DNA from 2 places in the Paenibacillus sp. RUD330 genome. Region 2 is predicted to be linked to the other one. Evidence: a T-box and tRNA genes for the amino acid it is inferred to sense, from the RefSeq annotation. Region 2 holds a T-box; the other holds one or more tRNA genes.
What was found. The T-box of region 2 lies ahead of tyrS (tyrosine--tRNA ligase). A T-box ahead of a tRNA ligase gene usually reads a tRNA of that ligase, here a tRNA-Tyr.
Positions count from the first base shown of each region.

Region 1: it has a tRNA-Tyr gene. The T-box ahead of tyrS (tyrosine--tRNA ligase) is inferred to sense a tRNA for this amino acid. The anticodon was not compared.

Region 1 covers NZ_CP022655.2:1,553,099-1,563,548, forward strand. Annotated here, with positions in the region: rRNA gene CIC07_RS06765 (23S ribosomal RNA) at 1-2,307, shown strand, start outside; tRNA gene CIC07_RS06770 (tRNA-Asn) at 2,479-2,554, shown strand; tRNA gene CIC07_RS06775 (tRNA-Ser) at 2,558-2,648, shown strand; tRNA gene CIC07_RS06780 (tRNA-Glu) at 2,654-2,728, shown strand; tRNA gene CIC07_RS06785 (tRNA-Val) at 2,795-2,870, shown strand; tRNA gene CIC07_RS06790 (tRNA-Met) at 2,880-2,956, shown strand; tRNA gene CIC07_RS06795 (tRNA-Asp) at 2,961-3,037, shown strand; tRNA gene CIC07_RS06800 (tRNA-Phe) at 3,059-3,134, shown strand; tRNA gene CIC07_RS06805 (tRNA-Thr) at 3,156-3,231, shown strand; tRNA gene CIC07_RS06810 (tRNA-Tyr) at 3,238-3,323, shown strand; tRNA gene CIC07_RS06815 (tRNA-Trp) at 3,330-3,403, shown strand; tRNA gene CIC07_RS06820 (tRNA-His) at 3,409-3,484, shown strand; tRNA gene CIC07_RS06825 (tRNA-Gln) at 3,493-3,567, shown strand; tRNA gene CIC07_RS06830 (tRNA-Gly) at 3,575-3,649, shown strand; tRNA gene CIC07_RS06835 (tRNA-Cys) at 3,659-3,732, shown strand; tRNA gene CIC07_RS06840 (tRNA-Arg) at 3,746-3,822, shown strand; tRNA gene CIC07_RS06845 (tRNA-Leu) at 3,898-3,980, shown strand; gene CIC07_RS06850 (alpha/beta fold hydrolase) at 4,053-4,991, opposite strand; gene CIC07_RS06855 (LiaF transmembrane domain-containing protein) at 5,256-5,552, shown strand; gene CIC07_RS06860 (PspA/IM30 family protein) at 5,591-6,271, shown strand; gene CIC07_RS06865 (PspC domain-containing protein) at 6,276-6,764, shown strand; gene CIC07_RS06870 (PspA/IM30 family protein) at 6,769-7,482, shown strand; gene CIC07_RS06875 (sensor histidine kinase) at 7,618-8,610, shown strand; gene CIC07_RS06880 (response regulator) at 8,649-9,302, shown strand; gene CIC07_RS06885 (hypothetical protein) at 9,330-10,010, opposite strand; gene CIC07_RS06890 (hypothetical protein) at 10,132-10,450, opposite strand, start outside.
Region 2 covers NZ_CP022655.2:1,043,574-1,054,023, forward strand. Annotated here, with positions in the region: gene CIC07_RS04605 (MBL fold metallo-hydrolase) at 171-401, opposite strand; gene CIC07_RS04610 (hypothetical protein) at 309-554, shown strand; gene CIC07_RS04615 (glyoxalase superfamily protein) at 594-965, shown strand; gene CIC07_RS04620 (GNAT family N-acetyltransferase) at 1,103-2,125, shown strand; gene CIC07_RS04625 (class I SAM-dependent methyltransferase) at 2,238-2,993, shown strand; T-box leader at 3,277-3,506, shown strand; gene tyrS (tyrosine--tRNA ligase) at 3,612-4,901, shown strand; gene CIC07_RS04635 (hypothetical protein) at 5,058-5,561, opposite strand; gene CIC07_RS04640 (LacI family DNA-binding transcriptional regulator) at 5,813-6,913, shown strand; gene CIC07_RS04645 (hypothetical protein) at 7,133-7,771, shown strand; gene CIC07_RS04650 (GNAT family N-acetyltransferase) at 7,816-8,286, shown strand; gene CIC07_RS04655 (glycoside hydrolase 5 family protein) at 8,790-10,085, shown strand.

The DNA.
Region 1 (10,450 bases), 510 kb from region 2:
AACCGGCGAGTTACGTTCACGTGCAAGGTTAAGTCGGGAAGACGGAGCCGCAGCGAAAGCGAGTCTGAATAGGGCGCCATAGTACGTGGATGTAGACCCGAAACCGTGTGATCTACCCCTGTCCAGGGTGAAGGTGCGGTAACACGCACTGGAGGCCCGAACCCACGAATGTTGAAAAATTCGGGGATGAGGTGGGGGTAGCGGAGAAATTCCAATCGAACTCGGAAATAGCTGGTTCTCCCCGAAATAGCTTTAGGGCTAGCCTCGGTGTTGAGCATGCTGGAGGTAGAGCACTGATTGGGTGCGGGGCCCGCCAAGGGTTACCAAGTCCAGTCAAACTCCGAATGCCAGTCATGTATAACCGGGAGTCAGACGGTGAGTGCTAAGATCCATCGTCAAGAGGGAAACAGCCCAGATCATCAGCTAAGGTCCCCAAGTGTGTGTTAAGTGGGAAAGGATGTGGAGTTGCCCAGACAACCAGGATGTTGGCTTAGAAGCAGCCACCATTTAAAGAGTGCGTAATAGCTCACTGGTCGAGTGACTCTGCGCCGAAAATGTAACGGGGCTAAACACACCACCGAAGCTATGGCATGTACTTTAGAGTACTTGGGTAGGGGAGCGTTGTGTATAGGTTGAAGTCAGACCGCAAGGACTGGTGGACAGTACACAAGTGAGAATGCCGGTATGAGTAACGAAAAGATCAGTGAGAATCTGATCCGCCGTAAGCCTAAGGGTTCCTGAGGAAGGTTCGTCCGCTCAGGGTAAGTCGGGACCTAAGGCGAGGCCGAAAGGCGTAGTCGAAGGACAACAGGTTGATATTCCTGTACCACCGTAAGCCGTTATGAGCAATGGAGTGACGCAGAAGGGTAGTGACGCGGACCGATGGATGTGTCCGTCCAAGCAGTGAGGCTGGTTTGTTGGCAAATCCGCAAACCGTAAGGCTGGGCTGTGATGGGGAGGGAAATTTTAGTACCGAAGGTCATGATCTCCAGCTGCCAAGAAAAGCTTCTAGCCAGGCGAAGGTGCCCGTACCGCAAACCGACACAGGTAGGCGAGCAGAGCATGCTAAGGCGCGCGGAGTAACTCTCGTTAAGGAACTCGGCAACATGACCCCGTAACTTCGGGAGAAGGGGTGCCTCGGTAGGGTGAATAGCCCGAGGGGGCCGCAGTGAAAAGGCCCAAGCGACTGTTTAGCAAAAACACAGGTCTGTGCGAAGCCGTAAGGCGAAGTATACGGGCTGACGCCTGCCCGGTGCTGGAAGGTTAAGGGGAGCGGTTAGGGGCAACCCGAAGCTGTGAACCGAAGCCCCAGTAAACGGCGGCCGTAACTATAACGGTCCTAAGGTAGCGAAATTCCTTGTCAGGTAAATTCTGACCCGCACGAATGGCGTAACGACTTGGGCGCTGTCTCAACGAGAGATCCGGTGAAATTTTAATACCTGTGAAGATGCAGGTTACCCGCGACAAGACGGAAAGACCCCATGGAGCTTTACTGCAGCTTGATATTGGACTTTGGTACGATCTGTACAGGATAGGTGGGAGCCTTAGAAGCCGGAGCGCCAGCTTCGGTGGAGGCACCGTTGGGATACCACCCTGATCGTATCGGAGTTCTAACCTGGTACCGTGAAACCGGTACAGGGACCGTGTCAGGCGGGCAGTTTGACTGGGGCGGTCGCCTCCTAAAATGTAACGGAGGCGCCCAAAGGTTCCCTCAGAATGGTTGGAAATCATTCGCAGCGTGCAAAGGCATAAGGGAGCTTGACTGCGAGACCTACAAGTCGAGCAGGGACGAAAGTCGGGCTTAGTGATCCGGTGGTACCGAATGGAAGGGCCATCGCTCAACGGATAAAAGCTACCCTGGGGATAACAGGCTTATCTCCCCCAAGAGTCCACATCGACGGGGAGGTTTGGCACCTCGATGTCGGCTCATCGCATCCTGGGGCTGAAGTAGGTCCCAAGGGTTGGGCTGTTCGCCCATTAAAGCGGTACGCGAGCTGGGTTCAGAACGTCGTGAGACAGTTCGGTCCCTATCTGTCGTGGGCGCAGGAAATTTGAGAGGAGCTGTCCTTAGTACGAGAGGACCGGGATGGACGTACCGCTGGTGTACCAGTTGTTCCGCCAGGAGCACCGCTGGGTAGCTACGTACGGACGGGATAAGCGCTGAAAGCATCTAAGCGCGAAGCCCCCCTCAAGATGAGATTTCCCAGTATGTAAGACCCCTGGTAGACGACCAGGTTGATAGGTTCGGGGTGGAAGCGCAGCAATGCGTGCAGCTGACGAATACTAATCGGTCGAGGGCTTATCCTATGGATCAAGCATCACGGGAGATCGTCGCAAGACGATGAACGTGGGCGAGACATGGCGAGAATGAATCCGAATACGATTCGCTGGCCATGTAAGAAAAGCAAATGGACTCAGCATCCATCCTATTGGTTCGATCCAGTTTTCAAGGCGCAAGCTTTGAATGCAAACGCATATTCCCTGATAGCTCAGTTGGTAGAGCACTCGACTGTTAATCGAGTTGTCACAGGTTCGAGTCCTGTTCGGGGAGCCATCTGGAGAGCTGTCCGAGTGGTCGAAGGAGCACGATTGGAAATCGTGTATACGTTAATCGCGTATCGAGGGTTCGAATCCCTCGCTCTCCGCCAGATATGGCCCGTTGGTCAAGGGGTTAAGACACCTCCCTTTCACGGAGGTAACAGGGGTTCGAATCCCCTACGGGTCACCACTTTCTTATCTGGCTTGATTACATAGCCTTGATAAGTTATAGTAAATAACATGTTGTTCTTCATATGGAAGCTTAGCTCAGCTGGGAGAGCATCTGCCTTACAAGCAGAGGGTCGGGGGTTCGATCCCCTCAGCTTCCACCATTAGACTACCGCGGGGTGGAGCAGTCCGGTAGCTCGTCGGGCTCATAACCCGAAGGTCACAGGTTCAAATCCTGTCCCCGCAACCAATATGGAGCTGTGGTGTAGAGGCCTAACATGCCTGCCTGTCACGCAGGAGACCGCGGGTTCGAATCCCGTCAGCTCCGCCATTTTTCTTCAATAAGCATCCAGGCTCGGTAGCTCAGTTGGTAGAGCAAAGGACTGAAAATCCTTGTGTCGGCGGTTCGATTCCGTCCCGAGCCACCATGTTTTTTGATAATTGAATATGCCGCTGTAGCTCAACTGGTAGAGCAACTGACTTGTAATCAGTAGGTTGGGGGTTCAAGTCCTCTCGGCGGCACCATTTTTTGGAGGATTAGCGAAGTGGCCAAACGCAGCAGACTGTAAATCTGTTCTCTGACGAGTTCGGTGGTTCGAATCCATCATCCTCCACCAGTTTTTAGGGGCATAGTTTAAAGGTAGAACAGCGGTCTCCAAAACCGTTAGTGTGGGTTCAATTCCTGCTGCCCCTGCCAGTATGGCGATCGTGGCGAAGTGGTTAACGCACCGGATTGTGGTTCCGGCATTCGGGGGTTCAATTCCCCTCGATCGCCCCATGTTTTGTTGGGGATTAGCCAAGCGGTAAGGCAACGGACTTTGACTCCGTCATTCTCAGGTTCGATCCCTGAATCCCCAGCCATTTATTTGCGGAAGTGGCTCAGCGGTAGAGCATCGCCTTGCCAAGGCGAGGGTCGCGGGTTCGATTCCCGTCTTCCGCTCCATTGTTTTATGGCGCCATAGCCAAGTGGTAAGGCAGAGCTCTGCAAAAGCTCTACCCCCAGTTCGAGTCTGGGTGGCGCCTCCATATTATCTAACGTGTGCCCTTAGCTCAGCTGGATAGAGCATTTGACTACGAATCAAAAGGTCAGGAGTTCGAATCTCTTAGGGCACGCCATTTTATCTCCCTTTAAAATGAAGTTTGATTCCTCTGCCTCTTGAATTTATAGAGTGAAGAGGAAATTTTATATATGCTGGTGTGGCGGAATGGCAGACGCGGCGGACTCAAAATCCGCTTCCGGAGACGGAGTGGGGGTTCGAGTCCCTTCACCAGCATTCAAAAAGGCTTGTAGAGTCGCTTATGCGGTTCTGCAAGCCTTTTTCTTTCGCATCCATTTCAAAGAAATATCAAAAGTTGGAATTCAGCCAAAGCCTGAGATGTTCCCGAATTTCTTCCCTATTCGATTCTTGTATAGCCTCATGACGGACATCGGGGTAAAGCTTCATCGTGACGTCGCTCATCCCGGCATCCAAAAAAGCTTGAAACGTACGTTCAACGCCTTTGCCATATTGGCCGACGGGATCATCGGCGCCGGAAAAGAAATATACAGGCATGGATTTGTTCATTTTAGCTATATGCTTTCGATTTTGAATGTAGGGAATTCCGGTTGCAATCAAGCTGCTGAAAAATCCGACGGAAGGGATGAATCCGCAATAGGGATCCGCTATATAACGGTCCACGTTGCCTTCATCTACCGAAAGCCAGTCATGACGGGTTCGATTGGGCTTGAATTTCTTGTTGTAGGAACCGAAAATGATTTTGTTCAACAATTCGGAGCGGGCATGTTCCCCTCTGAGCATCATCTCAAGCCGAATCAAGGTTTGGCCTGCCGTCAGCGCAAGGGCAGGATTCCAGGCTGTTCCGCTCAACATGCAAGCCTGCCATATGTCCGGAGCATCGATCAGGCAGGTTCTCGCGAGAAAGGATCCCATGCTGTGACCGAATAATAGGAGGGGCAGCTCTGGAAACCGATCCTTCGCATGAAGCGCAATTTCCTGAAGGTCCATGGAAGCCTCCTGCCATCCTCCTGAAGCCGGCATATGGCCTAAATCGCCTGCTCCTGCAGATAGACCATGACCGATGTGGTCATGACCGATAAGGATGTATCCATCCTGGGCCATCTCCCGTGCGAAAGAGTCATACCTTGCGACGTGTTCGGCCATGCCATGGCTTACTTGGATGATGGCTCTGGCTGTCCCGGACGGACGCCATTCCATCACATGGAGTCTTTTCGGTTTTGTTGAGGAATCAATAAAATAGGAAGCATGGTCGACGCTGGACTCCATAGCTGCACCCCTTCACCTGGATATAGCTCTTCTTCTTTATAGTATAAACCTGAATCCATTAAATATGGACCTCTGAATTCGACCGTTTCAGCCTTGTCTTAAGCAGGTCGCATCTCTTCCCAATTCCAGGACGGAGACCCTCCCCGACCTGAGTCCAGGTATAGAAACGTTCGCAAGTCCGTTTTGAACTTTGCGGGGATGGCCTAAAATAAGGACATAAGCAAGAGAGCATATACGCGAATCGAAAGGCGGTGGCAATCAGAGATGAAACGCAATTCAACGGTAGGCATCATTTTGGTTGTGGCGGGCGCATTGCTGGCCATGAAATTTCTCGGATTGGGTCATTTGATCAGTTGGGCCGTATCCTTGATCTTCCCTCTTATTGTTCTGGGACTTGGAGTCATCGGCTGGAGGAACGGCAACCGGATTGTAGGCGGAGTTCTTCTCTTCGTCGGAGCCATTTGGCTGCTTGGAAAATTAACGCCTCTGATCATGCTGCTGTTCGCAGTCGGACTGATCGTATGGGGAGTCTCCCTCTTTAAAGGTAAAAGGCTTCATTAAACGAAGGAAAGAGAGCAACCGGTTGGAGGAGGACAAATATGAGTATTATCCGCAGAGTCAGAGACATAACAATCGCAACGCTGAACGAGCATTTGGAGAAAGCGGAAGATCCGGTACGGCTGATCGACCAGTTCCTGTGGTCGACACGGGAAGAGATCATTCAATCGGAGCGTCTGTACCAGCAGTATTCATCCCATAACCAGCAATTGAAAATGCAATGGCTCACCGCTGAGCAGCAGAAGGAAAAGCGGGAGCAGCAAGCCGTCACCGCGCTCAAAGCCGGCGAAGAGCAGCTGGCCCGCATAGCTCTTCATGAGAAAGCATCCGCAGAGGAACGCGCCAGACAGTATCGCGATCTGTACGAGCAAGGCCGCCAGAGCGTGGAAGACCTCGAAAGAAATCTTCAGGAGATGAGAAGCGAGTACCAGATCGTCTATGACAAGCGAGAGTACTATTCGGCTCGCATGGAGTCCCTGAAGCTGCAGCAGCGAATGAACGCCCGTTACACAGGAGCCGTTTCCGGCCAGCCCGGCGGCAAACCGGACGGTATGTTCCGCAGGCTCGACGACCGGATTACGGATATGGAGCATGAAGCGCGCAGCCTCAGGGATCTTCGCAGCGAAGGTACCGCAGGTCATGGTGGAAATTCTTCCTATCAATCGGCGGTAGAAATGGAATTGGAACAGCTGAAGAGAAAGCTGGGACAAGGAGGAACCTAACATCATGAAGCAATTATTTCGCTCCAGACGCAAAAAAGTTCTGTTCGGATTATGCGGCGGGCTGTCGGATTACTTCAATGTGGATGCCAATCTGCTTCGTATCCTGACGATCATCCTTGCCGTCTGCACAAGCGGCGCTGCCATTGTCATCTATATCCTGGCGGCGCTGGTAATTCCGAAGGAGCATGACTATAACCAGTTTCCTCCAGGAAACTTCGGGTCGTATCAGGATGGACGGGGCGGCGACTTCTACGAAGGGCACAACGATCCGAGCCGCACCGGATTCGGTCAAGGCGCAGGAGGCGGCCAGCATGGCGGCCCGTACCGCAACCCTCCGCAATACCAGGAAGGTCCGGCAACGGCAGGATGGCAGTCCGACAGCAACCGCCAGGCAGACTTGGACAAGATGATGGATGACCTGGAGAAGAAAGCTCTGCGCAACGAGCTGGAAGAACTGAAAGCCAAACTTTCGAAGTATGAGAAGGGAGAATAACAACATGGGTATTTTCAAACGCCTGAAAGATATTACAAAAGCTTCGATGCACGAGGCGCTGGATAAAATGGAAGATCCGGTCGTTATGCTGAACCAATACCTCCGCGACATGGAGCAGGAAATCCACCAGGCCGAGGTTACGGTAGCCAAGCAAATGGCCAACGAGCGCCGCATGCAGCAGCGCTTCGACGAAGCGGCAAGAAGCGCCTCGGATCGTGACAGCAAAGCGGAAACGGCGCTTCGTTCCGGCCAGGAGGATCTTGCCCGCAAGCTTCTGGAAGAGAAGCTGTATTTCGAGGAGAAAGTGCAAGAATACAGCCAGCTTCATCTGGAAGCGAAGAGCCAGGCCGACGAGCTGAAGCAGCAGCTGTACGGCATGAAGGACGAGTATTACCAGCTCCGCAACAAACGCAACGAGCTGGCCGCCCGCGCTCAAATGGCCAAGGCCAAAAAGCAGATGTCGCAGGCTTCGGCCAATGTCGGCTCCCTCGATACTGGCACTGCATCCCGCGGCTTCGGCCGCATGGAAGAAAAGATCATGCAGATGGAAGCCGAAGCCGACGTTCTCCGCAGACCTTACGGAAGCGGCTATAAAGCGGAGGGAGCTGCCTCCATCCGTCCGGAGAACCAGCTGAAGGTTGAAGAACAGCTGCAGCAGCTCAAAAACAAGCTGAATCCTCCTCAGGCAGCCGCTGCACAAGAAGACGCAGCGAATTAAGCTTTGCTTTCGCAAGCCTCGGACATGGCGGCGCAGCCGCCTGGTTCCGAGGCTTGTTTGCTTGCAGCGGAGGAACGCTTGAACCGTTGGCGCCGGACAGGTAAAGTAGAGAGAGAAAGAAGGGGGAGTATCGCTGTGGCTGCCAAAAAGCCTCCAGGAAAGGGTCAGGGACCTACAAAGAAAAACGTTCTTGAAACGGTACTGTGGCTGCTTATCATCCTTGGACTGCTGCTCATCGTGCTGCAAGGAACCGGATATGTCGAATTTTTTGCCATACAAGGAAAAGGGGCGTTGTACGGGCTGGCGGTCATCGCGGCTGCGCTCGCAGGGGCTGTGCTGAACAGCTACCTCCAGACGTCCAAGCTTAGAGAAGCTCTGCGCAAGCTGAACCAGCAGCAGAGCAGGCGCAAATCGATCACGATTCCCCATTCTCCCGAGGAAGAGGGATCACGCCCTGAAGAAACCGAGGAGCAGGAGGAGTGGCGGGAGCAGGTCAAGTTCACCGCTGTCATCGAAGAGCGGCAGCGCTTGGCTCGCGAGCTGCATGACGCCGTGAGCCAGCAGCTGTTCGCCATCTCCATGACCGCAACGGCTGTAAGCCGGACGATTGAAAAGGATTGGGAGCGTGCGCGCAGGCAGGTGCAGCTGATCGAGGAGATGGCGGCCGTGGCCCAATCCGAAATGAGAGCGCTTCTGCTGCATTTGCGTCCTGTTCATTTGGACGGCAAAAACTTGGCCCAGGCGCTTGAACGGCTGGTCGGGGAGCTGAAAGCAAAAGTCCCGATGGACATTACGGTTGATGTGGATCCGACCATTCTGTTCCGTCCCAGCGCAGAGGACCATTTGTTCCGGATCGCCCAAGAGGCGTTGTCTAACGCCCTGCGCCACGCCAAGGCCAGCAAGATGGTCATGAGGCTGGAGCGGGATGGAGCCAAAGCCAAGCTGAGCTTCGCCGATAACGGCGTCGGCTTCGATCTGGAAGAAAAGAAACAGGCCTCCTACGGCCTGCTGACGATGGAAGAGCGGATTCATGAGCTTGGCGGCAACATACAAATTCATACGGCTCCGGGCGAAGGAACGGCCATTGAGATGTGGCTTCCCCTGGAAGACGGAAAGGGCGGATTCTAACCATGAGCATGCCGGAACGAATGGAGCGGGACAGCGGAATGGCAAGGCCGATCAAGGTGCTGCTTGTAGACGACCATGAGATGGTTCGGATCGGTCTTGCAGCGGTGCTCGATACGGAAGAAGGCATCGAGGTTGTGGGAGAGGCCGGAAACGGAACCGAAGGAATCAGGCTGGCTACCGCCTACACCCCGGATGTCGTGCTGATGGATCTGGTCATGGAAGAGATGGACGGAGTCGAAACGACCCGGAGGCTGATGGAGATCATGCCGGAGTGCAAGGTCATCGTGCTTACGAGCTATCTCGACGACAGCAAGATGTATCCCGTGATCGAAGCGGGAGCGTTCAGCTACCTGCTCAAAACTTCCCGGGCAAGCGAAATAGCCGAAGCGATCCGCGCCGCGGCTAGAGGACAATCCGTGCTGGAATCCCAGGTGGCAGCCAAAATGATGAGCAGGCTCCGTCAACCCAAGCAGCCCGTCCAAAAACCGCCTCATGAAGATCTTACCGAGCGGGAAATGGACGTGCTCATGCTGGTCGCGCAGGGCTTGTCCAACCAGGATATAGCCGACAAGCTGTTCATCAGCATCAAGACCGTCAAATTCCATGTGACCAATGTGCTCAACAAGCTCGGCGTAGAGGATCGCACGCAGGCGGCAATATATGCGCACAAGCATGATCTGGCCGTGGATTGAGAACTTGGCACGAGGCCTTGAAGGAGCCTAGGCCAGGCAGCTGAATGACGAGACCGGATGATGCGTCATCCCATCGAGAATTCCGTCCTCGTTATAGGTTCCCGCCGAAGGCAGATTGGAATGGTCGATAAGGGATGCCGCAGGCTGCGCTTCGAATGAGGCGAGCAGCTGGTCGGCGTAAGGAAGCAGTCCTTCCGACGAGAACAGGGCTCGAAGCACCGCATCGGGGCGGTTCTCAAGCTGCTGGTTGAGGGCGACGGGGTTGACCTTCCATTCACCTTGCCTGTTCATGTCCAACCCGGCATGACATGCGGCAGGATGGGATCGCATGGAGCGCAGGTCGGTCTCGATGGAAGGGTTGAGGCCAGGTCTGCAGCGGAAATAAAGCAGCTCCAAATCGTTCCATCGTTCCGCGAGCTCATAAACGGTATCGGCGAGTCCCGAGAGGTCAATTCCCGCCGCTCCGTCGCTCAGCAGCTGCAGGCGCCGGCGGCGCATGTCCTGGATGAAGGGGCGCAGCCGGCTTGCAGCCTGGAGCCAGGATGCAGTCAGGCGGAAGTCGGAGAAGAACCGGGTTGTCATGCCATCCATGGCATAGTCGGACAGGCCGGCATCTTCCCGCTCTCGAGCGGCTGGGGCGACGGGCACTGTCGGCGCTACTTTTTCCACATGGAAGATGCGGTTCATTCGACGCAAAGGACCTATCATCAGGAAGCCTCCCTCAGGCTGGAATTGAAATCCATTACCCCAATATGCTCCATAGAGAAACAGCCTGCCGAAGCTTCCTGTCCCGGAAACGTCAGCGGGCTGTTCGACTACCGCCGGATGGTCAGATCAACAGCAGGAGAAAGGCGAGGAAAGCGAGGTCGACGCCGACCGCAGCGCCGTATCCGTATCCGTAGGGACCGCCGCCATAGGAATCAGGGCCGTAAGGTCCTGCTCCGGGGCCGTAAGGATACGCCTGAGTGTGGGCTTCCTGCTCCAGCACTTGCTCCTGCTCGGGCTTGGAAGCTTTGGATTTTTTCGCTTTTCCTTTTGCCGGCTTCCCTAGAATCCCGATTCCTTGCTGCTGGCGCTTATGATGCTCTTCGCCGCCGTTCAGATAGATCCGCCCGCCATGGCAAGCGGAGAGAATACCCATATGGCGG
Region 2 (10,450 bases):
ATTGGATGAAGTCCGATCAAACTACAATTGGTCGTGAAATAAGCAGGGGTTGGATGAAGTCCGAAAGAACTACGAAATGGTCGCGAAATCGACAAGGGTTGCATGATGTCCGATAGAAGCTTCCTCCCCTTCGACATCGACTCAATCCTTTGCTACCATGGAGGGCTCTATCAGGGCGATTCCCGGCAAGCCTTGCTGGACTTGACCGGCAGCCTGTAAGATCCTTTCGGCGGGATTTCATCGGCGGCAATGGATTTGCGAGCCAGAAGATCATCCACATTGTTGTCCGGCCCACAAAGCCTGCCGTCGTGAATGATCAGCGCATCTCCCGCAATGAGCATGCGTTGGCGGTGCAGGTAGATGCTGATATGGCCCTGCGTATGGCCGGGAGTGGCGATGATGCAAAGCCGCCGAAGCGCTCAAGCCGTTCGCCGCCGCTGGAGGATGAGGGCTGCGTCTGCCGAATAGGAATGATGACAAGAAAGGCCGGTTACCTTCCTCCGGCGGCGCAGCGGTTTGTCGAGTTCGCTGCGGAAGCCTTTGGAAAATCCTGATAAAACGACGGCAAGCCTATCTTCAGGAGGGATGAAATTATGCCTGAATTCAATCGAGTGGTCCCCATTATGCGCATGTTCGACGTCGGCAAGGCGAAGGAATTCTACCTGGATTTTCTGGGGGCTGAACGGCTCTGGGAGCATCGATTCGAGGAGCCGCTGCCTCTCTATATGGCCATAAAGCTGGGAGGCTGCGAGCTGCATCTATCGGAGCATCATGGAGATGGAAGTCCCGGCGCCAACATCCGGATCGAGACGGCAAGCCTGACGGACTATCACAAGGCCCTTTTGGACAGCGGCTACCGGTATGCCAGGCCGGGATTGGAAAAGCCCCCTTGGGGCGGCTGCGAAGTCATCGTGACGGATCCGTTCGGGAACCGGATCACTTTCTATGAAGCAGGCGGAGTCTAAGAATAGAAGGGATGCGACGGTCAGCGGTTCAGACCAGGTCCATCTGTTTCTTCGGCTATAACCGTTCTTTCCATATCCTCCCGCCTCGGCCGCAAGTATAGTAAGTGCAGGATAAAACGAGGGAGAGAGCCATGAGCATGAACATATCCGTAGAGCCGTGCGGCCTGGACCGCAAATATATCCTGATGAATCTGTATCCGCTGTATCTGCATGATCTGGCCGGGATCCGGGAAGTCTTGCCGAACCGCTGCGGTGTCTTTGAAGAGGATGACGGCATCCGGACCCTGCAGGAGCAGCAGGGCGGATTCGACATCTGGTGGGAAAAGGAAGGCCTTTTGTTCCCCTATCTGATCCTCGCGGACGGACTTCCGGCCGGCTTCGCGCTCATCGCTTCCGGGCCGTACACCGAATCCGGCAGCGATTATATGGTGAACGAGTTCTTCATCCTCAGGCCATACCGAGGCAAAGGCATCGGTGAAGCGGCGGCTGGCGAGCTGTTCCGGCGGCATCCCGGAAGCTGGTCGCTGTTCACGACGCCGGGCGAGCGCAACCGGGGCTCCATCGCTTTTTGGCGGAAGTCGCTGGCCCGCCATGCGGGGGAAGACGGATACACGGAGGAGGATCTGGAGCTGGAGCACTTCGGCTGCAGCAAGCTGTTCCTCTTCTCATCGGCAGCCAAACCTGCCGGGGGAGTGTCCGAAAGAACGGAAACGCCAGGCAATGCCATTGCCTGCTTTACCGGCGTCCGCAAGGCATCCATGGCCGACTTGCCGGCCATAGCCGCTCTGGATGCCAAGGCAATCGGCCATGGCGGACGGCTCGCCGAGCTCGAGAAGCATGTGCGCAGCGGCTGCTGCCTCGTTTCTCTCCGAGAGGGCAGCCTTGCGGGCTTCGCCGCGCATGACCGCTCCTTTTTCGGGCAACGGTTGCTGCAGCTGATCATGGTCGATCCGGACGACCGCAGGAGCGGAGTCGGCCGCAGTCTAATGGCGGCTTGGGAGGCCGGGTTCCCTGGAGAGAAGCTGTTCACCTCGACCAACGAATCCAACAAGCCGATGCGGCTGCTGTGCGAGGCGATGGGCTACGTCCGCAGCGGTGTCGTGGACAATCTGGACGAAGGCGATCCCGAAATCATTTATTGCAAGCCTCCGGTTGCCTGAGCGACCCTTGTCTGGTACGGTTAAGCATGCAGAGAAGCCAGGGTGCGCGCCGGCATCGGCTGGTTCGAACGGCGGACCCTGGCCTCATGGACGAGATCTGGAGGGATGATCGATGGACAGCAAGGAGCGGTTTTCCAGCCGTGTGGACAACTATGAGAAATACCGGCCGAGCTACCCGGCGCAAGCGGTAGACTACATCATCAGCCGTGGCGGGCTCAAGGAGGATTCTCCGGTAGCCGATATCGGCGCCGGAACGGGCATCTTCTCCGGGCTGCTGCTGGAGCGGCAGCTCCGGGTCATGGCCGTGGAGCCCAATCCGGATATGGCCAAGGCGGCCTGGGCCAAGCTCGGTCCCGACGAGCGGTTCGGCCTGATGCTGTCGCCTGCGGAGGATACGGGGATGGCCGCAGCTTCCGTCGATGCGATCGTTAGCGCGCAGGCGTTCCACTGGTTCGACCAGGCTGCCGCTCAGGCGGAATTCCGCCGCATCCTGAAGCCGGAAGGACGCGCGTTCCTGATCTGGAACTCGCGCGTGCTTGCGGGCACGCCTTTCCTGGAACGGTACGAGGCGCTGCTGCATAAGTACGGAACGGACTATGCGACCGTAAACCACCGCAACGTCTCTCCGGAAGCGCTGCAGGCTTTCTTCAGCGAGGGAACGATGGAGCTGCAGACCTTCCCTAATCGGCAGATCTTTGATTACGACGGCGTGAAGGGCCGCCTGCTGTCTTCCTCCTACGCTCCCGCAGAGGGACAGCCCGGTCACTCGGAGATGCTGGATGAGCTGCGGCAGATCTTCGACGAGACGCAGCAGGACGGAACGGTCAGCTTTGACTACGAGACGGAAGTGTACAGCGGACTTCTTTAGTCAGCTTTGACTGCGAGACGGAAGTGTACAGCGGACTTTTTTAGCCAGCTTTGACTGCGAGACGGAAGTGTACAGCGGGCTCCTTTAGCAGGTTTCGGCTGCCGGCCGCAAGTGTGCAGCGGGCTCCTAAGACGGCTTCGGCTGCGAGACGGAAGAGACAGGCTCTTTTAGCCGAAGCCTGGAACCGGACGAGCCGGCTGAGAAGCGGATGCGCTCCTTTCGGCATGTGCTCCGCCTGGAAGGAAGTTGACATATCCGCCGGGATTCGCTAAAGTGATAGCGATAAAGTGCGTTGAAGGGAAACAGTAGCGCCCGAGCGACATCGCTCCAGAGAGCCGGCGGTTGGTGCAAGCCGGTGCGGGATCGGGCTGCGAATTACATCCTGGAGCATCCGCGTCCGCAACTGCCTGAGGCAGAAGGGCCCGGACGGCAGCCGGCCGTTACCCGGCAGAGTGGAGCGTTCCCGTACGGGAAGCTCAACATAGGGTGGTACCGCGATGACTCGTCCCTGTCTTTGGACAGGGAGGGGTCTTTCTTTTTGTCCTGAGATACGGGCCGATAAAGCTGAAGCGACAGGTTCGGCTGCAACGATCATTCAATCAAGTGGAGGGAACAGACATGGCACAAGAGCAAGCTGCGGCCGTCAATCCGGAATTGCTGGAGGAATTGGAATACCGGGGCCTGGTGTACCAGGTGACGAACCGCGAGGAACTGAGCAAAAAGATGAGCGAAGGCCGCGTCACGCTGTACTGCGGCTTCGACCCGACGGCAGACAGCCTGCATATCGGCAGCCTGCTGCCGATCCTGATGCTGCGCCGCTTCCAGCTGGCGGGCCATAACTCCATCGCCCTCGTTGGCGGCGGCACCGGCCTCATCGGCGATCCGAGCGGCCGCTCCACCGAGCGCTCGCTCAACACGGACGACACGGTCGCGAACTGGACCGAGAGCCTAAAAAACCAGCTGTCGCGCTTCCTCGACTTCGAAGCCGCGGGCAATCCGGCGAAGCTCGTCAGCAACTACGACTGGCTCGCGCCGCTCGACATCATCACGTTCCTGCGCGACATCGGCAAGAACTTCACGGTCAACTACATGCTGGCCAAGGACTCCGTCGACTCGCGCCTCGCGAACGGCATTTCCTTCACGGAGTTCAGCTACATGATCCTGCAGGCTTACGACTTCTTCAAGCTGAACCGCGACCACGGCGTCAATCTGCAGCTGGGCGGAAGCGACCAGTGGGGCAACATCACCGCAGGCCTGGACCTGATCGGCAAAATGGGCGGAGGCGACGCTTACGGCATCACGATGCCGCTCGTCACGAAGAGCGACGGCAAGAAATTCGGCAAGTCCGAATCCGGAGCCGTATGGCTGGACCGGAACAAGACGAGCGCGTACCAGTTCTACCAGTTCTGGATCAACACGGATGACAGCGACGTCATCCGCTTCCTGAAGTACTTCACCTTCCTCTCCCGCGAGGAGATCGCCGCTCTGGAGCAGGCCGTCGCGTCGCAGCCGGAGAAGCGCGAGGCCCAGCGCGAGCTCGCCCGCCAGGTGACCAGACTCGTGCACGGAGCGGATGCCGTCGAAAGCGCTGAGAAGATCACGGCTGCGCTGTTCTCGGGCGACGTCACGCAGCTCAGCGAGGACGAGCTGGTCGAGGCGCTGCAGGACATGCCGACGACCGTAATGGGCGAGGCCGCCGAAACGGGGCTGATCGACCTGCTCGTCGAGGCGAAGGCCGCTCCTTCCCGCCGCCAGGCCAAGCAGGACATCGAGAGCGGCGCCGTCTACGTGAACGGCGTCAAGCAGACGGGCATCGACACGATGCTGACGTCGGATCAGCGCCTGCACGGACGTTACGTCGTGCTTCGCCGCGGCAAGAAGAATTACTACCTCGTGAAGTTCGAATAGAACGGCTTCAGCCCGCACCGGCATTCAGCCGGGGCGGGCTTTTTCCATGTCCCAAAATCCGCTTTCGGCAAAAGGCGGCTCTCGGGTGCAGACTTCTCCTCCGCCTCGCGAAGCTCGCCGAATGCCTTGCTGCGTGAAGCCGGGCTGCCGGCCCGGTCAAGGATACAGCTTAGCCATCTCGCGGTAATCGGACCAGAGGCGGCTCAGAACCCAGCCCTCCGCTGTCCGGACGGCGGTCGCTTCTCCGGGGACGTTGCAGGACTGGACCTTTCCGCTGTCTTCGGCCACCTTTACAACAACGGTATAGTTCAGGTCGTAGGAGTCTTTCGCATCCTTGACCGCTTCGATCTTCATCTGTGTGACCTTTGCTTCCAGATCGGCTTTGTTATAGGCTGCAATCCGGACAGGCATAGCCGTATCCATGTTGGCCTCCAGCTTTTTGAGCAGCTCCCCGGTGACAAGAGGCTTGAGCAGGCTGCCTCGTTCTTTAATCATCGAATAATCAATTTCCGGAATATCGCCATGCTTGACGCCGTACTGAATGTGAATGGCCTTATCCAGGACGGATATGGCTTCCGCTTCATCTGACCGAGCTCCGGAGCAGGCGGTCAATAGAGCTGCAGTCAGGCCCAAGACCAGCAGGATGCGTTTCGTTTTCATTGGATGTCCTCCCCGATTTGAATTGAAACGTACCGAAGAACTGCGATTCCGATGCCCCTCTTGAAATTATATTCCATTTTATCCCATGTTTACGGCGGCCGAATAGGAATGGTTGCGATTTCTTGCTGCCGAATGTTTAACCTATAAGAGATGGGGGTGGGAAAAGCGTCTGAAAAAATTTGAAAAAAGTTGAAGGAACCCTTACACTTAAAGGAATGAAGACGAACCGGATAGGGTCGTAAACCTAAGGGGTGGGCATTATCAAAAAGGTCACGCTGCAAATGATTGCCGATAAATTGAGCGTCTCCAAAGCCTTGGTGTCCAAGGCGCTCTCCGGAGACAGCGCCGTCAACGAGGTGACGCGCGAGATCATCTGGAAAACGGCCGAGGAGGAGGGCTACCGGATCAAGGGGAGCAAGCGGCTCGGCAGCTCCTCCCTGACGGGCAATCTCGCGGTTCTCATGCCCCGCGCCTATTTGGACGACCCTGAGTATTGGGGCAAGATCATCAAGGGCATCGACGCCGAGCTCGCCAAGCAGACGTACAGCATGGTGCTCTCCAGCATCGACGTGACGATGCGGGTGAAGGACGGCATGCCCGCCGCCATCACCGAGCGCAAGGTCGACGGGGTCATCGTGCTGGGCCAGCTGCCGGAAGCCTACACCGATCAGTTGACCAAGCGCAAGCTTCCGTTCGTGCTGGTCGATCCGGACGCGCAGCATCCCGACATGGACCAGGTGCTTGCGAACAACTACCTGGGTGCTTACCAGGCCGTGCAGGCGCTGCTGGCGGAGGGCCACCGCAGGCTTGGCTTTGCCGGAGACGCTTTTACGACCTGGAGCTTCTCGGAGCGCCAGCGGGGCTTCGCGGAAGCGATCGCCGTGCACAACCGCCGCCAGCCGGCCGACCAGGCCGAGGCCGTCATGATCGAGGGCATGGGCGTCAGCGGCAGCGGCATGTATACCCAGCCGGCGTTCGCCGCCGAGCTGGGCGCCGAGCTGCACGCGGAGCGCAGGCTTACGGCGCTTTTCTGCGCCAACGATCTCATCGCCTTCGACGCGCTCAACCTGATCGGCAAGATGGGGCTGTCCTGTCCGCGCGATCTGTCCGTCGTCGGCTTCGACGACCTTACGCTCGCCGAGCTCAACCAGCCCAAGCTGACGACCGTCAGCGTGCCCAAGGAAGAGATCGGTGCGAGGGCGGCCCAGCTCGTGCTGGGGAGAATCGGAGAGCCCGAGCGGCTGCCGGAGCTCGTCATGCTGTCGACGTCGCTGATCAAGAGGGAGTCGACAGCTCCGCCGGCCGGGGCGGCCGTTGCCGCAGCGGGCGAGACGGAGACGGCCGAAGCGTAGCGGGCAGGCCAGGAAGAAGTCCGGCAAGGGCCGGGCAAGTCGGGGAAGACAGGAAGACAGGAAGACAGGAAAACAGGAAAACAGGAAGACAGGGTCGGTACATTCAGCCCTGTCTATTTTTGATGCCGTCAGCCTGCTGCTGCAGGGGATGCAGACAGTTTTCTGAACACATATAATAGAATAGTAAGGATAATATGGAAGAACAAGGAGGGCTTCGGCATGCCTATGAGCTGGATTCATTCCCCCTCCGCCTGGGGAACGGACATCCGCTGCCGCTGGATTCGGAGGGAGGGCGCCATCTCCTTGGCTGTCTTGTTTCCAGGGCAAGGCTATTCCTGCGAAATGCCGCTGTTGCACTATGCCGGCAAGTCGGCGATGCAGGAGGGGGACGATCTTCTGCTGCTGGAATACGGCTATCAGGCGGCGCGCCGGGAGCCCGGTCCCTTCGAGGATGCGATCGCCGCGGCAAGCGCCGATTGCGCAGCCGTCCTCAGGCCGCTGCTGGAGCGCTATGACCGCCTTGCCTTCATCGGCAAAAGCGTGGGAACCGTCGTCTCCAGCCATACGCGGGAGGCTCTTGCGGAAGATTTGAGAGGCAAGGAATTCCGCCACATCTTCCTGACCCCGATCGGTCCGGCTATTCCCTCCATGCTGCGGGATGGAGGTCTGGTTGCAGTCGGGACAGCGGACCCGGTGTTCGGTCCGGAGGACATGCGGCGCACAGCGGCGGGCAATGGGGTCCGGCTGCTGGCGATCGACGGAGGCGACCATGCACTGGAGCTGCCGGATGTCGGGCAGTCGCTGGATATTCTTCGGGAGATCGTTTCTGCGGTCGGCATGTATTTGAAGGAAAGCTGAGGTGCATGTAATTGAAGGAAAGCTGGTTGGAGAAGATGCGGAAAGTGGACCTGAGAGCATATAAGGACGAGGATGCCCGGGCCATCGTCGATGCCCACGCCGAGCTATACGGGCAGGAGCACGGTTATGACGAGTCGTTTCGGGAGTTCGTCGACGAGAGAGTAAGAGGGATCGCGGAGCGCAAAGATTCGCATGAAGGGATCTGGGTTCTGGAATCCGGCGGGCGGCATCTCGGCTCGATCTGCATCAACAAAGCGGATGAGGCAAGCGCCCAGCTGGGATTGTTCCTGATTCATCCTGACGCAAGGGGCGGAGGATACGGACGGGAGCTCATCCGCACGGCGTTGGAATTTTGCAGGGACCACGGCTATGCCCGAATCATTCTCTGGACGAATCGGGATCTGTTCCGGGCGAGGGCGCTGTATGCGTCCTTTGGATTTGCCCTGAAGGAAACGAGGGTTGCGGTTCATTCCGGCCGCGAGCTCGCGGAGGAGCTGTGGGAGCTCGAGCTTTGAGCAGAACCGGCCCCTTCACACACGGGATGGGAGACTCGATGGACGGTCAATGAACTCGGAAGGGAAGCAGGTTTCCAAGCTCTGATTGGTCTGCGACGGGGGACAGCGCTTCGGCGCTGTCTCCTTTCTATGCCTGTTTCTATGAAATGATAGTATGGCAAGCCGGAGCCAAAGTCGATAACGGCCCGGCTCCTGCCGCTGTGCGCTGTTGCGGATACAATCGGGGGATTGGTCTCCCGGAATTCCAGGACCCGATCGGAAGTATTGTCCAACTCGGCGCAATCGTTCGCGCTGACGGCCGACAAGGATACGGCGGACTCCTCCGGATATCACCGAATCCATCGTTCCAAAACTAAAAAGGAAAGAGAAGTGAAAATGCAAACTAAGTGAACAATTTTTAACATATAATAAAAAGTTTATTTATGTTGAATGAAAATGTGGCTCATGGTATGCTTTTCTTTGAAATCGCTCTCATTTCTTGAGGAAAAGGCAGGGATGCATCCATGACGAGCAAGGAATTCATAAGCCGCGAAGGCAGCCGGCTGATGCTTGGCGGCAAGCCGTTCCGGTTCGGGGGACCCAATATCTATTGGCTTGGGCTCGACGAAAATGTAGGCGGAGTGGATTGGCCGACCGAATTCCGGGTGCTCGACGCGCTGGATACCGCGGTTCAGATGGGTGCCGCCGTCGTCCGCTCGCACACGCTGGCAGCTTCCCAGGGATGTCCCAAGGCACTCTCGCCAAAGCGCGGGGAGTACAATGAAGAAGCGTTCCGCCGCGTTGACTTTGCCATCGCAGAGGCAGGCCGCCGGGGACTCCGGCTGCTGGTTCCTTTTGTGTGCAATTGGGCTTATTACCATGGGGGGAGGGAAACCTTCACTTCCTGGAGAGGGCTCGATGACCCCGAGCTGTTCTATAGGGATCGGTCCGTCATCGAGGACTTCAAGTCGTATATCAGCTTCGTGCTGGACAGAGTGAACAGCCTGACGGGCACGGCCTACAAGGAGGATCCGACGATCATGGCCTGGGAGCTGGGCAATGAGCTGAACGGCGCTCCGGCCGAATGGGTGCGGGAGATCGCCCGCCATATCAAGTCCGAGGACAGCCGCCACCTGGTCGCACACGGCAAGCAGTTCGAGCTTGACCGAGACAAGCTCGGCATTGAAGAGCTGGACATTATCGACGTCCACTATTACCCGGCCGATGCGGGCAAGCTTGCTGCTGATGCCGCTGCTACCGCAGAGGCCGGCAAGGTGTATATCGCCGGGGAGTTCGGATGGCCGGATGGCGATCTGGAAGGCTTTCTCCGCCATGCCGAAGAGGATGAGAGAGTGGCGGGAACTCTGTTCTGGTCGCTGTTCGGGCTCGGCGACAAGGGCGGATACGTGCCGCATTACGATGGGTTCTCGCTTCATTATCCCGGCACTGGCGTCAACGAAGAGATCGGCAGGCGCGTGCTGCGATTGCGGGAGCATGCCTTCCGGATGAGCGGCAGGGACGTCCCGGAGCATCCGATTCCGGAGGCGCCGGCCATCTTGGCGGCCAAGGAGCGGATCGCATTCCGCGGCGTCACCGGTGCGGCGATGTACACGCTCGAGCGCTCCAGCCGCGGAGCCGATGGGCCGTGGCAGACGGTATTCGCAGCCCGGCCGGCCGATAATGACATGCCTTGGCGCGACCCGCTGCGGGCTCATTCCGCCAAGGCGTGGTACCGCGTCAAGGCTCATGCGCCGGACGGTCGGCCGGGAGCTTGCTCGCTGGTCTTTGAGTCGGAGGCTTTTACGCCGGAGAGCGGGTAGGGTGGAGTGGAGGCTCTCGCGTCGGAGAGTCCATATGAGAGTCGGAGAGTCCATATAGGAGTCGGAGAGTCCGTATGAGAGTCGGAGAGTCCGTATGAGAGTCGGAGAGTCCATGTAAGAGTCGGAGAGTCCGTATGAGAGTCGGAGAGTCCATGTAAGAGTCGGAGAGTCCATGTAAGAGTCGGAGAGTCCGTATGAGAGTCGGAGAGTCCATATGAGAGTCCATATAAGAGTCGGAGAGTCCACGCCGGAAAATGGATGGGGAAGAGTGAGCGACGTTGACGTCAAAGAGCAGGAGCCAGCCTTCTCTAATTCCACATGCATGGAGCCAACCAGCCGCAAATGAATTGAAACCAACCAGCTCC